One region of the Peribacillus sp. QJM3NY_7 genome, then DNA from elsewhere that is predicted to be linked to it. Evidence: riboswitches for the same ligand, from Rfam matches in the RefSeq annotation. Region 1 holds a riboswitch; the other holds the start of a gene.
The links. A riboswitch is a leader RNA that binds a small molecule or an ion and turns the genes downstream of it on or off. The one in region 1 is predicted to bind S-adenosylmethionine.
Positions count from the first base shown of each region.

Region 2: it holds a riboswitch for S-adenosylmethionine, as region 1 does, so the genes downstream of both, AC0VX1_RS05490 (methionine ABC transporter ATP-binding protein) here and AC0VX1_RS14920 (bifunctional homocysteine S-methyltransferase/methylenetetrahydrofolate reductase) in region 1, are expected to answer to the same signal.

Region 1 is NZ_CM149663.1:3,133,152-3,141,099, forward strand. Features, by position in the region: gene AC0VX1_RS14920 (bifunctional homocysteine S-methyltransferase/methylenetetrahydrofolate reductase) at 1-1,192, opposite strand, end outside; SAM riboswitch class I at 1,297-1,395, opposite strand; gene AC0VX1_RS14925 (MOSC domain-containing protein) at 1,507-2,157, opposite strand; gene ku (non-homologous end joining protein Ku) at 2,648-3,490, opposite strand; gene ligD (DNA ligase D) at 3,641-5,488, shown strand; gene dapF (diaminopimelate epimerase) at 6,036-7,025, opposite strand; gene AC0VX1_RS14945 (NCS2 family permease) at 7,208-7,948, opposite strand, start outside.
Region 2 is NZ_CM149663.1:1,154,651-1,162,598, forward strand. Features, by position in the region: gene AC0VX1_RS05465 (hypothetical protein) at 1-11, opposite strand, end outside; gene AC0VX1_RS05470 (iron-containing alcohol dehydrogenase) at 83-358, opposite strand; gene AC0VX1_RS05475 (hypothetical protein) at 364-528, opposite strand; gene AC0VX1_RS05480 (MetQ/NlpA family ABC transporter substrate-binding protein) at 591-1,412, opposite strand; gene AC0VX1_RS05485 (methionine ABC transporter permease) at 1,469-2,137, opposite strand; gene AC0VX1_RS05490 (methionine ABC transporter ATP-binding protein) at 2,124-3,140, opposite strand; SAM riboswitch class I at 3,210-3,314, opposite strand; gene AC0VX1_RS05495 (MBL fold metallo-hydrolase) at 3,598-4,422, shown strand; gene AC0VX1_RS05500 (hypothetical protein) at 4,487-4,675, opposite strand; gene AC0VX1_RS05505 (YheE family protein) at 4,761-4,964, opposite strand; gene AC0VX1_RS05510 (YheC/YheD family endospore coat-associated protein) at 5,028-6,224, opposite strand; gene AC0VX1_RS05515 (YheC/YheD family endospore coat-associated protein) at 6,221-7,588, opposite strand; gene AC0VX1_RS05520 (YheC/YheD family endospore coat-associated protein) at 7,592-7,948, opposite strand, start outside.

The DNA of each region.
Region 1 (7,948 bases):
AATGTGACTGCAGGCCAATCAAATTTCGATCACGGCATGTTATATGCACCATCGGTTTTATATTCAATTGGTTCTTCAGTAAATTAGCCAGTGCATCATTCGATATCCTCGGTGAGGCAAGTGAATTATCCGCTAATGTTATGGAATCGACCCCTGCTTTTTTCAAAACTTCAGCACCACTCATGAAGCTCTCTATCCCTAGCTTTTTCGGTGGATCAAGCTCAACAAGAATCGTCCGTTCCGTTTTGGCTTTTTCGTAAAGGGGAAGTTCCAATTCTCTATCGTTCACTTCAATTACTTCTATTTCACGGGATTTCGTAAATTTCTCTTTCACGGGAGCCAAACTTCCAATTGCATGCTTTACAGCTTGAATATGCAGTGGAGTCGTTCCACAGCACCCTCCTATGATCGCGGCGCCTTGCTCACGAAGTTCCAGGGCACTAGAACCGAAATATTCCGGGACAGCTTTATAAACGAGCCTCCCATCGACATAATCCGGCAGGCTGGCGTTAGGGTAAATGGCAATCGATGCTTGCTTTGGCAAACTCACTTCTTCCAAGGCCCGAATCATATGATGTGGTCCAAGGCGGCAATTCACCCCAACCACATCGGCACCCAATTGCTCAAGTTTTTGAAAGGCATCATTTAAATGGATTCCATTTTGAAGATTACCCAGTTCATGCATCGAAACATTTGCGATGATCGGGAGTCCAGATTCAAATTTAACGATTTTCAGCACGGTCTCCAGTTCTTCCAGGTCATAAAATGTTTCCAGGAGGATCCCATCAGGGTTTTCCATCAACAAACTGTATAGCTGTTCACGAAAACCTCGCTTTATCTCTTCCATGCTTAAATCCGATTTCCTGATCCCCCGCTGTGCCCCTATGGTACCGAAGACATATGCCTTTCCTTTTGCTGCTTTTTTAGCAAGAATGACTCCCTGACGATTGATTCTGCTCACTTCACCTTCAAGTCCATGCCGTTTCAATTTGTTGAAGTTGGCCCCGTAAGTATTCGATTGAAGGATATCTGCACCAGCTTCCAGATAGGCTCTGTGGATGTACTCTATTTTATCTGGGTTCGTGCAGTTTAATTCCTCATAACATTGATCGATGCCATAAGAGTAAAGCAAGGTCCCCATTGCCCCTTCCCCAACCAGCATTCTTTCTTTCACTTCTTTACGAAAATTCATTATTACACCCTCTCCCAAAAACAATCCTGTTTTTGTCGTTTTCTATAGAGTATGAGAGAAAAGAAAAAAAACCTTCTCAAAGAAGAAGGTTTTTTGAAACATTCTCCTCATCTATCAAGCTCTGCTTGCTGGATTTAGCACCTTTGCCTAAGCTGGTTGCTGAGGTTTCTTCGGGCCAGTCCCTCCACCTCTCTCGATAAGATCCATTTATATAATTTTCATAAGATTTCAAAATTTGATTATATTTAATTTACATTAATAGTCTGTCAATTTCAATACCTGATCGACATTTTTTTCACTTTTGCAAAAATCATTCAATCTTTTGCTGCTTGAACCCTCTTCAAGATCCTTTGTTTCCAGTCTTCCGCTAACGAGTCTAGTGTAAGTATAGCCTTAGCACCTTCAAGCCCATCCCGTTTATGAAGGATGACCTCTGCTGCGTAATGGACAGAAATTTTTTCTTGTAGACGATCTATCAGCACAATCTCGTTTTGTTTATTTATCGTTCCTTCTTGAAGTACTCTTGCAAAATAACCAGTGAAACTCGTTTTCAGCACGTGTTCCAAAAACTTAGGTTCTTGATTGAAGAGGGAAATGGTCGAACAAGGTATCCTCCCTTGGTTAATTTGAACAATCACATCGCCTATTTGATAAATATCGCCGATATATGTTGTTTCTTCCTTCATCCCCGCTATAGTTAAATTTTCACCGAATGCAGGGATATCCAGCTCTTTAGAGAATTTTTCATTCCATAATGAATAATGCTCAAATGGGTAAAAGCACAAAGCCCGATCAGGACCTCCATGGAACTTTACATTACCGACACCATCACCGATTATGCCAGCTTTAGTCACTTTCAAATTATCCTGTGCTTGTTTATCCATGGCTGAAAAGATATCAATATTCGAAAAAATTTCATGTTTCGGCTTCCCCGCATGTAGTGATTTGATTTTCCCATTTTCCATTTTGCATCTTCCATTCATATTAAATTTATATCGTCCTATATGTATAAATTATACTAAAAGTCCATTTTATTCAGTACCTTTTTATATGTATATGAAATGAAAAAGCCATATGCGGCGTTAATGGGCTAAATATCATTGATTTCCAGAAAAATTCATAGGTTAGTTTCAGTAATTTAGTTGCTATTTCAGAATTAAATATGGTAGAATATGAACACAATATATAGTCGAAAACTACAACCGTTCGCCTATATGTTGATTTTCACGATTGAATTCCTCATTGTCGCTCTTTAGGGAGCGAATTTTTTTTGCTTTCGTTAATATCCACTAATTTCCTGTAATTCCATTCAGTTTCTTGCATCGTGATCGACTCACCTATTTGTACTTTCCTTCCCTCTTTATCAAGACCTTTTCATCTTATTAGAAGCCTGATTCCTTGCAAAAACAAGCAGAAAGCCGAGCGACATCATCCGTCTTCCGCTCAGCTTCCTGTTTACGCTTGTTTCTTTTTTTTCGGTGCCGCTTTCTTTCGGGTCGTCTTTTTCTTTTCCGGTTCATCATGTTTTGTACGGTCTATGGATGCTTGTAGTGCCTCCATTAAATCAGTTACATTGTTGGAAACTGGTTCTTTTGTTTTCGCTGTAATCGTCGTCTGACCCGTTTTCTTTGATTCAATCAATTCTAGTAACGCGGTTCGATAGTCATCGGTGTATTTTGTCGGATCGAAAGTAGTCGTTAATTGATCTATCAATAATACGGCAGTATCGATTTCTTTTTTTACAATGGTATCATTGGCAGGGATATTCGGAACATCCGCTGTGGAGCGGACTTCATCCGGATAATGAATCGTTTCCATAACCAAGGTATTATCAACGACTCGGATTACCGCCATTTGTTCTTTGGAGCGAATGATGATTTTTGCCAACCCAACCTTATTCGATTCCTTGAGGGCCTGCCTCAAAAGGGAATAAGCTTTTATCCCCCCGTCATTTGGGGACATGTAATAACTCCGGTTAAAATAAATAGGATCTATTTCTTCAATTTTAACGAAATCCACGATTTCCACGGCTTTTTCTTCGTTTTGTTTTTTCAGTTGTTCTAGTTCATTGTCTTCCAATACAACAAACTTTCCCTTTGTATACTCAAAAGCGCGGACTATATCATCCTTCCCCACTTCTTTCTCGCATACTGGACAAACCTTTTCGTATTTAATCGGTGTATGACATTCCTTATGCAACGTCCTTAAAGATATATCCTTATCCTCCGTTGCAGCATGAAGTTTGATCGGAATGTTCACCAAACCGAATGATATGCTCCCCTTCCACATCGTATGCATATTCGTCACCTCATAACTTATTTTTGATGAGAAGAACAATTTTATTATTCCCCTTTGTTCAAAAAAAACCGAAAAAACAATTGCCAACTCTAACACTTCGTTTTTTTGGCAAAATAATGTTATCAATTATTTGCGGAGGTAAATACAAAAATGAAACCGATGCTGCCTACCTATTACCCTGAAGCCCCCAACTCCAATGATTGGCGTTATGAAGTCAAGTATGACGGCTTTAGGGCTATTTTAACGATAGACTCCGATACCATAAGCATTTCGAGTCGAAATGAAAAGGAATTATCACCTCAATTCCCAGAAATCATTGCTTACATCAAAGACCTGGACCTGGAAGGTTATCTCCCGCTTCAATTAGATGGAGAATTGGTCTGGCTTACGAATCAGGCGAAAGCGGACTTTTTTCAAATACAGTGGCGAGGACGCCTTGGGAAACTATCCTTAATTTCAGAAAATGCCCGTTTTTCCCCGTGTCGGTTTATAGCGTTTGACCTGCTTCGCATCAGCGGAAAAGACATAGCAGATAAACCTATGGTGGAACGAAGGGAATTGATGTTGAATATGGGGGGAAAACTCGGTCTTCCTATACCTCCTGATCCCACCGATAAGGCTTTGATACAATTAATAGAGAGTTTTGACGTTTTGGATATTGCCTTGAATAAGGTCACCTTGTTAGATGGCGAAGGGATTGTCGCCAAGGAAACTCGGGGTGCTTGGCAAGAAGGAAGACGTACAACATCTTGGATTAAGGTGAAAAATTGGAAGACCGTTTCTTGTTTCATCACAGCATTGCACAAAGAAAATGGCTACGTTTCCCTTGCAGTATTGAAAGAAGGTGCCGTAACGAAAATTGGAAGTGTCAAAAATGGACTGAGTGCTAGAGATAAAAGTATATTGCATCAATTGATCAAGCAAAATGCATCAGACGAAGACGCACAATTTTTTTATATCCACCCATCCATTTGCATTGAAGTTCAATTCTTGCACGTTTATGAGGAAAATGAATTGCGTGAACCTCAGTTTTCCCAGTGGCTTTTACAAACTTCTCCCGACGAATGTACCTGGGAGAAATTCGTGCTAGGCCAATATACATTTCCAGATACTGTACAAATAACTTCCAGGGATAAACCGCTTTGGAAAACAGAAGGTAAACAGGTGGTAAAAGTAGAATATCTTCATTATTTACGGGAGGTTTCAGCTTTCTTCTTACCCTTCTTGAAGGATAAGCTTCTTACCACGATCCGCTATCCTCATGGAACTTTGGATAAAGAAAGATTTTTCCAAAAAAACAAACCTGATTATGCGCCGAACTTTATAAAAACGTTCATGGATGAGGATATCGAGTATATGCTGTGTAACGACATTGAAACTCTCCTTTGGTTTGGTAATCAACTTGCATTGGAATTTCATGCCCCATTTCAGAAAGCCGGTAAAACAAGACCCGACGAAATCGTCCTGGACTTGGATCCTCCTTCCATCGAATATTTCTCGCTTGCGGTAAAGGCTGCACAGGAAATAAAAAAGGTGATGGAATCATTAAGGATTAAAGCTTTTGTAAAAACTTCAGGTAACAAAGGACTGCAAATTCACATCCCTCTGCCTGAAGACAGATTTACTTATCAGGAGACTCGCATATTCACTGACTTTCTAGGTGATTATTTAACAAGTTCCAATCCGAATGATTTTACAACGGAAAGAATGAAAATAAATCGGCATAATCGACTTTACTTGGACTTTGTGCAGCATAGTGAAGGAAAAACCATCATTCTTCCTTATTCCCCACGGGGAAATTCTTTCGCTGGTGTGGCTACACCTTTGTTTTGGGAGGAAGTGAACGAAAGTCTCCAGTTAAAGGACTTTACGATTGAAACCATACCAAACAGAATAAAAAGGGACGGGTGTGCGTTTATGGATTACCGACTGGTGGATAATGGACCAGCCTTTTTGGAAGTATTGTCGTTCCTAAAACAAAAAAAGACCAATAACTAATTGGTAAGATGGAAAGTTGCTCTAGAAACGCGCTTTCCGCGGGCGGTTTTTGCTTTGATGCAGCTTGGCAGACAGTCGAGCGGTTAGGGAGCGGACTTCTGAAATTAACTCGAACATTATTTTTGAAGGTTAGTAATTCTGATCGTTGATTTCCACACCAGGCACTCGCTTGCCCGGGCGGTCCGCCCTCGGCGCTGGCCTGCGGGGTCTCCCTTGGACTCGCTTTTCCCGCAGGAGTCTCGCGCCTTCCGTTCCAATCAACTTAGTGTATTAAAAGAAAAAACTGCTGGCTCGTCTTATTCCGAAACCTATTTAAGACTAGTTTATCCTTCAGTTTTTTTTATGTAACCCTTAATGGATGGAAGAAATTTGCGACACTCCTGCCGAATAACTGGCTAGTCGAGACCCCACAGGTTCTTTTAGCCGAGGAGGCTTGGCAGACAGTCAGCTGAAAGCGAGCGGATCTTTGAAATCAACTGCAACTTTTTTCAAATAAGAAAACTGCAGGAAAACTCGTTTTTTCGAGTTCGCCTGCAGTTTAAAAATTTCATAATAATTTTGTTCTCAAATAACTTTGCACTTCATCCTGCAGCTTGGCATATAAGCTTGTTTCCAATTCAAAATCCTCTTTTTCAAGCATTTCAAATTTTTCAGGTTGATCTAAGTCCATTTCAATCGATACTTTGAATTCATAGGTTGCATTCCCGATTAAATCAATTGAATACGTTTGGCTTTCTACATCATGGTGGACTACGCATTTAACTTTTCCGCCGTTATTGTAGACAGATATTTCACTTTCCAACGCGTTTAACCCAACAGAGCATGTTACTAGGCTAGAAGCCGACATCGCCGTTCCACATGCATTCGTGAAGCCTACTCCACGTTCGAATGTCCGCACATAAATGCTCCCTGGTTCCAACTCTTTCACAAAGCTGACATTGACACCATCAGGGAAAAGTTCATTCGGTTGATTGACCTTTGTTGAAAGTTTTTCCTGCAAATCACTTTGTAAAACATCACTATCGACAAGTGTGATCAAATGTGGATTTGGAACCGCCAATGCCGAAAATAAAAGGGTATCATGCAGTTCCGGCAATGTTTCGTTTTGCAGCTGTTCTTTAGCCAATACAAGAGGTAGATCCTTCACATTAAAACTTACCGGTGAAATTTCCACCTTGAAAGTCGGAATGCCCTCATAAATATCTTCCGTTTTTTCGACTAGTAAATTTGCCTTCATGGTTTCCACGATCATTTTATCTAGCCCCAGAACGTCGTTCGCGTAACGTGCAACACAGCGAAGTCCGTTGCCGCACATCGAGGCTTCCGATCCATCCGCATTAAAGACACGCATCCGGCAATCAGCATGTTCACTTTTCATTACGAACAAAATACCATCCGCTCCGAGCCTCTCCCGATTGCATAGGGCCTTCGCGAAATTTTTCCGCTCTTCTTCCGTAAACGTCAGGGTCGTAGTCAATTCATCAATTATCAAGAAATCATTTCCTGAACCATGGCTTTTTAAACCTTCAATAATCATCCTGTCACATCCTCTAATATGCTGCTTGTCATTTATCATTTTTTTAATATTCTATATCATAGCATTTTGAAGATGGATGTGTCATCGCGTAAATCACATTAAATCCATTTTTTTCGACGAAAAAACCAATAAGAAGAGCGGTTGGAATAAGAATTAACTCATTCCAACCGCTCTTTTGAATTTTAACCGATCATACCAATGATGAAATAGACGATAAACATTCCGGCACTCACATACATCGGGGCTGACACTTCTCTCGCTTTTCCGGTTACAAGCTTCAAGAATGGGTACAGGATGAAACCGAATGCCATTCCATCGGCAATACTGTATGTGAAAGGAATGATCGTGATGATCATGATTGCAGGTATGCTCTCGGTTAAATCACTGAAATTCAGCTTTTTTATGTTTCCGAGCATCAAAATGCCAATGATAATCAAGATGGGGGCAATGGCGCTATCAGGGATCACTTTAATCACCGGTATAAATAACAGTGATAGGATGAATAGCACGCCCGTCACCACTGAAGTAAGACCAGTCCTGCCTCCTGATGCGATTCCTGCTGCCGTTTCTACTGTTGCGACGGTAGGACTCGAACCGAATAAGCCTGATAATAGAACGGACACACTTGTCGCCTGCAGCGACTTTTTATAGGCATCCTGGCGGTTGATACTGTCTACATGCCCGTGTACAAGACCAATATTTTCAAAAACAAGAACCATCGTCATCGCAAATACACTTATCCAGAATTCAATCCGGTTCGCTTCCAAGAACGATAATGAAAAGAAGAGATCGCCGTAGGAAGCTGTGTTAATGCCTGAAAAATGGATTTCCGATAGTTGAACCGTCCCGAACCAATAGGCAATAAGGCTGCCTGCCAGGATGGTTATCATGAAATTACCGGGGATATTCTTGATGAACAGCGT
Region 2 (7,948 bases), 2.0 Mb from region 1:
CATTTCGCCAATGTATCGCCGATTCCAGCACGTAAATAGTTAATCGGCGAATTAAGAAGAATTCATGGTTCGATCATAACATCTAAGTGCTTTTTTCATGAATATCATAACGGACATATGAACCATTATCATCATAAATGACACTCAACGGTGTCCAGGCAGCGCAGGTGGAAGCCAAGGTTGGAATGAGGATGATTTCCTTTTGAAGCGAGATTCCGGCCGATTTGGTGAGGTCGAGCAATTTACCGCCGCCAATGCCAATTAAGGCATCTGCACCATGTTCAAGAGCTGCCTTCTTGACGCGTTCAATTTCCGGGTCACTGCATTCCCCGCCGTATGTGAAAAAGATCGTCTCAATATTTTCTAAGGAAGGAAGAAGGGTTCAGTAACTTCCCAGGATTTTTGTCCATGAATAACGAGCACTTTACGAATGTTCCCTCTACTCAGTTTCACTTCCAGGTTTTCAAGGACATTTGCTTTACAGGCGTAATAAGCGGGGCCGCTGCGGACCTCCAGTATGGTATTCATATTTTCTCTCCTTAATGAAAGGCCTGTTCCCGGTAAAGGGGAAGCAGGCCTTGATTATTTGATCAATTCATCCAGTCTGGTTTTCCGAATCCGGCAAATTTGTCATCGATCACTTTTTCAAACTGGTCGGATTCCACTACTGATTTAATATCCTTGGCAAATTGAGCGTCTACATCTTTTGTATTCACTGCAACAACGTTTCGATACATATCCGGCATGTTTTCTAAGACTAGGGCATCCTTGAGGTCCATTTTCGCTGCAAGAGCAAAGTTGCCAGGGACCGCCGATAGGTTGACGCTGTCTGTTGCGCGGGGCAACTGAGCGGATTCCAATGGTTTTAGCTGGATGTTTTTTGGATTTTTCGTTACATCCTTTTCAGATACTTTTAAAGGGTCGACATTTGGATCGACTTCAATCAACCCTTCATCCACCAGCACTTTTAGTGCACGTGCCAGGTTAACCGGATCATTGGGCACTGCAAGGGATGTACCGTCTTTCACTTCTTTCAATGAATTATACTTATTAGAATATATGCCCATTGGCGCTGTTGGAACTATGATAAGGTCGGAAAGCTTTAAATCATTTTCTTTAGCGAAGTTATCCATGTACACTTTATGCTGGAAAAGGTTGGCGTCGATCGAGTTGTTGCCAAGCGACTTATTCGGCTGGATATAGTCGGTGAATTCGACGATCTCTATTTTGTATCCGAGATCTTCCAGACCTGGTTTGATGGCCTCCTTAACCATATCGGCGTACGGCCCGGTAGTCGCCCCGATCTTCAATTCTTTTTTGTCTTCTGTATTTGGGGATGCATCATCGCTCCCGCAAGCTGCCAAGCCGAGTGCAAGTGCACAGACTGATAATAACGAAGCTATTTTCTTCATTTGAAATTCCTCCTGAGTAATGAAATGTATTGAGTCATTAAAAAAAGTGATTGAACCTATCGCTTGTTAACTATGTATGAAACTTTGTCACCAACCATTTGAATGAGTTGCACAAGGCAGATCAGCACGACGATCGTCGTGATCATGACTGTGTTGTCATATCGGTAATATCCGTACCGGATGGCCAGGTCGCCAATTCCGCCACCGCCGATTGTCCCAGCCATTGCTGAGTAACCGATTAGCGATATGGTCGTTAATGTCAGTCCTTGAATGATTCCCGGTTTTGCCTCTGGAAGAAGTACATCCTTAATGATCATCCATGGAGTGGCACCTACGGCAATTGCAGCTTCAATCACTCCTCTGTCTATTTCACGTAATGCCGTTTCAACAATCCTTGCAAAAAAAGGTATTGCGGATACGGACAGGGAAACAGAAGCTGCTCTTGGCCCTATCGTCGATCCTGTAAGTAGGTCCGTTAAAGGAAGGAGGGCGACCAAGAGAATGATGAACGGGATTGAACGGACAATATTGACTGCGAAACCGAGAGATCGATTCACGATGCCATTTTCAAAAAATAAATTCCTGGTTGTTGTAAATAGCAATACTCCAAGCGGTAAACCGATCAGCAGGGCTACTGCAAGAGAAACGCCGACCATATAAATCGTTTCAAGAAAGGCTTTATTAAGATCAGGTAAAATATTGACGATGGGATTAAGCAGTGACATGTTTTAACACCTCCACAGAACTGGAACGATTTTTTATATATTCCAATGCCGAATGAATTTGGACGGCATCGCCAATTAACTCGATGATTAAAATGCCTAAAGGAACATCCTGGATATACTCAATTTTACCGTGTAAAATATTTCCGTTTACTGCATGGGATTGGAGAGTATCCGAAAGAATCGATTCACCGGCGGTTTGCCCTTCGAATTGGATCTTAATAATCGTACCTTCACTTTCTTCAATCAAGTGCGAAGGGAGTTCGAAATCCAGTACACTGCTAATGAATTGCTTCGTTAACTCCTGTTTGGGCTGTGAAAATATTTCATAAACGGGTCCTTCTTCAATTACCCGGCCATCCTGCATCACGGCGACTCGGTGGCATAGTTCTTTGACCACTTCCATTTCATGTGTAATCAACACGATGGTGATACCAAGCTCACTGCTTATCTTTTTCAATAACTGTAAAATCGCTTTTGTAGTTGTTGGATCAAGGGCAGAAGTCGCTTCATCACATAATAGTACAGTGGGTTCATTTGCTAACGCACGAGCGATGCCGACCCGTTGCTTCTGTCCACCGCTAAGCTGTGCAGGATAGACATTTTTCTTATCGCTGAGCCCTACTATTTCCAACAATTCCAATACACGTAACTTAGTCGCGTCCTTCGATCGATGCGCGGCCCTTAAGGCGAAAGCGACATTTTCATAAACGGTTTTTGAACTGACCAGGGAAAAGTGCTGGAATATCATTCCGATTTTTTGGCGTTGTTTACGAAGCTCTTTGCTAGATAAAGAGGTTAAATCAATGCCGTCGATAATGATATTTCCACCTGTCGGACGTTCAAGCAAATTCAAGCAGCGGAGTAATGAGCTTTTTCCAGCTCCGCTGTAGCCGACAATTCCATATATTTCACCAGTTTGAATGGTTAAAGATACGTTATCCACTCCGATAACTCGGTTTTTCTTCGAGACGTATTCCTTTCGGACTGAACGGATTTCAATCATGAGCTTTCCCCCTTACACATTAAAAAAGCTGCCTCTATCATTCAGAAAGAGGCAGCGAAATCATATCTCGGCTTATCTTTCAGAATGCAATCATTCTGCAGGAATTGGCACCGTTCCCTAAGGGCGGTTGCCGGACATCACAGGGCCTGATCCCTCCGTCACTCTTGATAAGTAAATTATTATTTTAGAATATTTCAAGTTTTATAATATAATCTATATTATTTGTAAAATCCGGCAATGTCAATCGTTTCTTTGATTTTTTTGTCATTAAATCTGGTACAGTCCGTCAAAACGATTCATGGAAAATGGGCTATTATGCAATAATCCAGCATTTTCATCAATGTTAATTATTCCAATATTTCCTTGTCAAAAAGGTAAAGTGGTACTACATTTATTATAGTAAAGTTAAAAAAAGGAAGATGAAACTATATTTATACAATGATGGGGAGGAAACCGAATGATAGAGATCAAGACGATAAATGATGTGGTTTGCGTGCATGGGACTCCTGGCGGGAACAAGGCGGGGATGAGTGTGTATGTCTTTTTAACGGATGGCTTATTGATAGATACTGGCGCACAGATTTTATTGGAAGAGCTCATCCCATTCTATGAATCCGCAGACTTCGACTCAGTGGCCCTGACTCACTATCATGAAGACCATACGGGGGGCGCTGCCTGGATACAGGAACATAAAAAGGTCCCTCTTTTCATTAACCCGATGTCGGTTGAGGTTTGTTCAAAGGATGCTGAATATCCTGAATATCGCAAAAATTTCTGGGGAAAGAGAGACGCCTTTAAAGCTGAGCCTCTGGGGAAGGCCATTCATTCCCGTACCCAAACGTGGGAGCCGATTTTTACCCCAGGTCATGCAAAGGACCATATGGTGTATTTGAATCACAATAATGGCGTGCTCTTTTCAGGAGACCTTTTCGTAACCCCAAAAACAAAACTTGTCTTACGGGAAGAGTCCGTCCCGGTGATCATCGATTCCATAAAAAGATTGCTTCAATATGACTTCGGGGAAGTGTTTTGCTGTCATGCTGGGCATGTCCCTGATGGGAAGGAGATGTTTCGAAAAAAACTGGATTATCTGGAAAATCTCCAAGGGGAAATTTTACGCTTGCATTCTCAAGGGCTGACCGTTCATGAAATCCAGCAGGTTGTTTTACCGAATCGCTATCCCCTTATCGAGATATCTGGGCATGAATGGGATTCAGAGCATATCATTACATCGATATTAAACGAAAATATTTTAAGTGCGAGGGAGAATGGGACTATTTGATTGCTATCCGTTTAACGGTCTGACTGAAATAAAAGAGAGCTCTCCATAAGAGAGCCCACATTATTCATTTATTGACATTGGGATCTGTTTCATCATAAAAATCATGTGCTTCTTCAATGTTCTGAAGGTTAGCGACTTCATACACATTTCCGCCCGCCATTCCTTCATTGATGATACGGTCGATATCCAGGTAAACGGAGTCCTTGCCATCATATTCGGTATCCTTCAAAAATGTCATTTTTTCTTTATCCAATAGAAATCCCTCCTAGCCTTTTCTTTAGTTTAGGCAAAGGAGTTTTTTTTATTCTGTTTAGCGATTTCATGAATGTAAAGGGGTTTCATTCATAAACATGGAAGATCATTAAATCATGTATCATGCTTTTGAGTTTGGTTTCATCTGTTTCGGAAGGCGGATTGGCTGTCCACTCGATGGATCCATCTTTATGATACAAGGCTTTGACTGCCTGCTTGTTGAAATAAAAGGAAATTTTCCATCCTGGCAGATTCTTATGCAATGGCTCCCATTGAAAATGAGTGATCATATGTATTACCTCCATATATACTGTTTCTCATTCGATTATAATGGAAAACGGCAGCTGGAGGTGTTATTTTCTTTTCAGGTTGGGAAAAGTTAATTCAATGAAAAGATTTTTTAAATGCAAAAGCCTGTTTGTTTCAATTTCTTCTTCATCGAATTGCATCGGCTTTGAGTTCACTTCGTATATGAAAAGCGAGCCCGATTCGTCTTCCCCTATATCAATGGAAAACTCTCCGAGAAACCCGATCTTTTTTGAAAGTATCTCTCCGCATTTTTGGGCGACATTCGCTAATTTCAGATCCAGGTTTTTTGATTTAAGGTCCTGATAAGGAAAAAGCTTTCCGCCTCGGGGAGTGTGGGTGGTGATTTCCTGGGTTTGCGACATCCTTACCGCTTTGCCGGTCACTTTATAAAAACCTTTTTCATAATGGACGAGAATCCGGTAATCATAACGATGCCCAAAGAGTTTTTTTGGTATGATCGCCTGTTGAGCAAGATAGCTCCTTTTTAATAAATCCCTTTTTTTTGTATCCCAGAAGGAAGCAAAATCAGGGAAGGACTCACTATGCTTTAAGCTATTGAACAATAGGGTATCATCATCATTTTTGATAATGGTATAAATGCCCTTCCCTTGGCTTCCTTTGCATGGCTTAAGGTATATATGCCTGTATGTCTCCAGGAAAGAATCAAGGCAACCGCTGTTTCGTAAGACCATGGTGGGCGGAAGGTGGTTGGTGAGGGATCCATCTTCAGTTAATGCTTCGAACATCACATATTTATCTATAAAACAGGGGTTAAATAGAGTCATTCGGTTATCTTTAAAATGTGTGATAAGATGTTCGAATTCCTCTGACGCCTCATAGCTCCTCCAGGGGATACGGTTATAGACGATGTCAGGGAAGGGCACTTTACATTCAATCCACTTGTTTGAAATGGAGGAAAAAAGATACCCTTTCATCGACTCGGAATGAAGGGCATTTCCTGTGAATACATACGCCAATATTCCATGTTTCAATAAATATAATGATAAGTCCCGAAAAAGGGTCAGGTTTCCACCCAAACCTGATTCCTTTTTGGGATTGGAAACAGTTAAAATTCCGACGGTTAGCATCCGGTTACCCGGAAATGTTGTGATTGGAATTAGAGGTTGATTCGAATGGTTCTTTTTATAGCTGATTTCTTCTTCGGCAGAGCCGGCGAAAAGTTCCGCATTCTCATGAGTGTGGTGCCAATTTTCAGTGGGGATATCATAAAAAATGTTCATTGCGGCACTCTGATTGATTTTGTAATCGTCTGTTCCGTAAGATAAATGGCATAATCAAGGCTTAGCTTTCTGGTCAGCAATTCGAAATCCTTGAGTTTTGGATGGGAGAAGATGGAACGTCCAGGCTTGGAATTGGCTTCAAACATCCAAACCTGCCCTTTTTTATCCAATCCAAAATCGAATCCTATTTCTGCGATGATGCCGTCCAAGTTCTTTTCTATACTGTCACTTAAAATCAGTGCGGCTTCCGATAGCTTTCGTTCGACTTCTGTCGCCTCATCGTCATCTCCAAACAGTTCGGCAACCGTTTTGATGACACCCCCGCTTTTAATATGGGTCGTGACGCTGCCGGCGCCGGCGATTTTTGCGGCAATCGCGGTCACCTGCCATTTTCCATTACTGTCCTTGTTCGTATGGACCCGGAAATCCACTGGACGTTTTTCAGATCGAATTAATGGGATGCCCTGCTGCACGATCAGATTCTCGAGCGGGCGGTCGTGAAAAATGTGTTTAACGATGGATTCCAATGTCGAAAACCGTTGCAGTTTATTTTCTTTTGCTTCGTTTGTATAGCGGCAATAGTAAACATTCTCATGCTTATCATAAAGAATTTGGTGAATCCCTAGACCGAGGCTACCGTGAATGGGCTTTATATAAACTTGCCGGTAATGCGAAAGAAGGGTTTCCACCACGGATATGGATTGAAATGGATACGTTTCCGGCAAATAAGGCAGTGCCCGCTCATCTGCGCATAACCTTTCATTTACATCCCATTTATTGAAAAATCCGGGGTTATACCATGGTATGGTATATATTTTTTGGAATTTCTGCTTCACTTCTTTAGGTCCATCACGGTTTTCCGTCAACCGATTTGGTAGCCGGTCATAGATGACATTAGGAAAAGGAAATTCATAAATGTTCCAGTCATCTTTATCAAATACATAGCCTTTGATTGTCTCCTCATCCCAATTGATTACATTCTCTCCAAAAACAAAGGGAATACAGCCTGTGGTCTTGCTAAGCGAAAGGAGCTTTGCGAAAAATTCAGATCTCTCCCCTAAAGGTTTGTTTGAAAGGCCAGTGAAGCCTGAGGAAAAGATTCCGACAAGCGGTCCGATATGGATGCTCTTGCCGTATATGAATAAATGAAGGGGAATATCGGTATGATCGAATAGTAGAGATTCCGCAAGACTTTTCGATAGCACGATTGTTTGATTGACGGCCGGGTTTTGTTTGACGATGGCAGGACATGAATGCCGTCCGAAATAAATTAATTCAATCTCTGCCAAATCTCCAAGCTCTGAAGGGTAGTAGAGAACATTGCCAGGGATAGCGGCAATTTCGGCAGGATAAGTCTTTCTCACTTCCTATTCACCTGCTTTCTGAAGCTGTTCGGCTAAATACTGGCTATACTGAAACGGTGCTCGATGAATATCTTTCATGGTCTCCGGCTGTAGTGCCTGAATGATTTTCCTGCCAGGCTTCGAGTTAATGTCCATTATCCATATTTGGCCTTTTTTATCGATGCCTAGATCAATTCCCAACTCGAATAATCTTTCAAAGACTGCTTCGGTTTCAACGGGCAGGGTGCGAAGGATATGATGAATCTTTTGTTCGACAGCAATCGAAATCGTTTCCGGGTTTCTTTTGTTGAAGGTATCCAATGAAATGGCTTCCCCGCCTGTGGCAAGATTTGAAGTAATTCCGTCTTTTTGTCCCGTGCG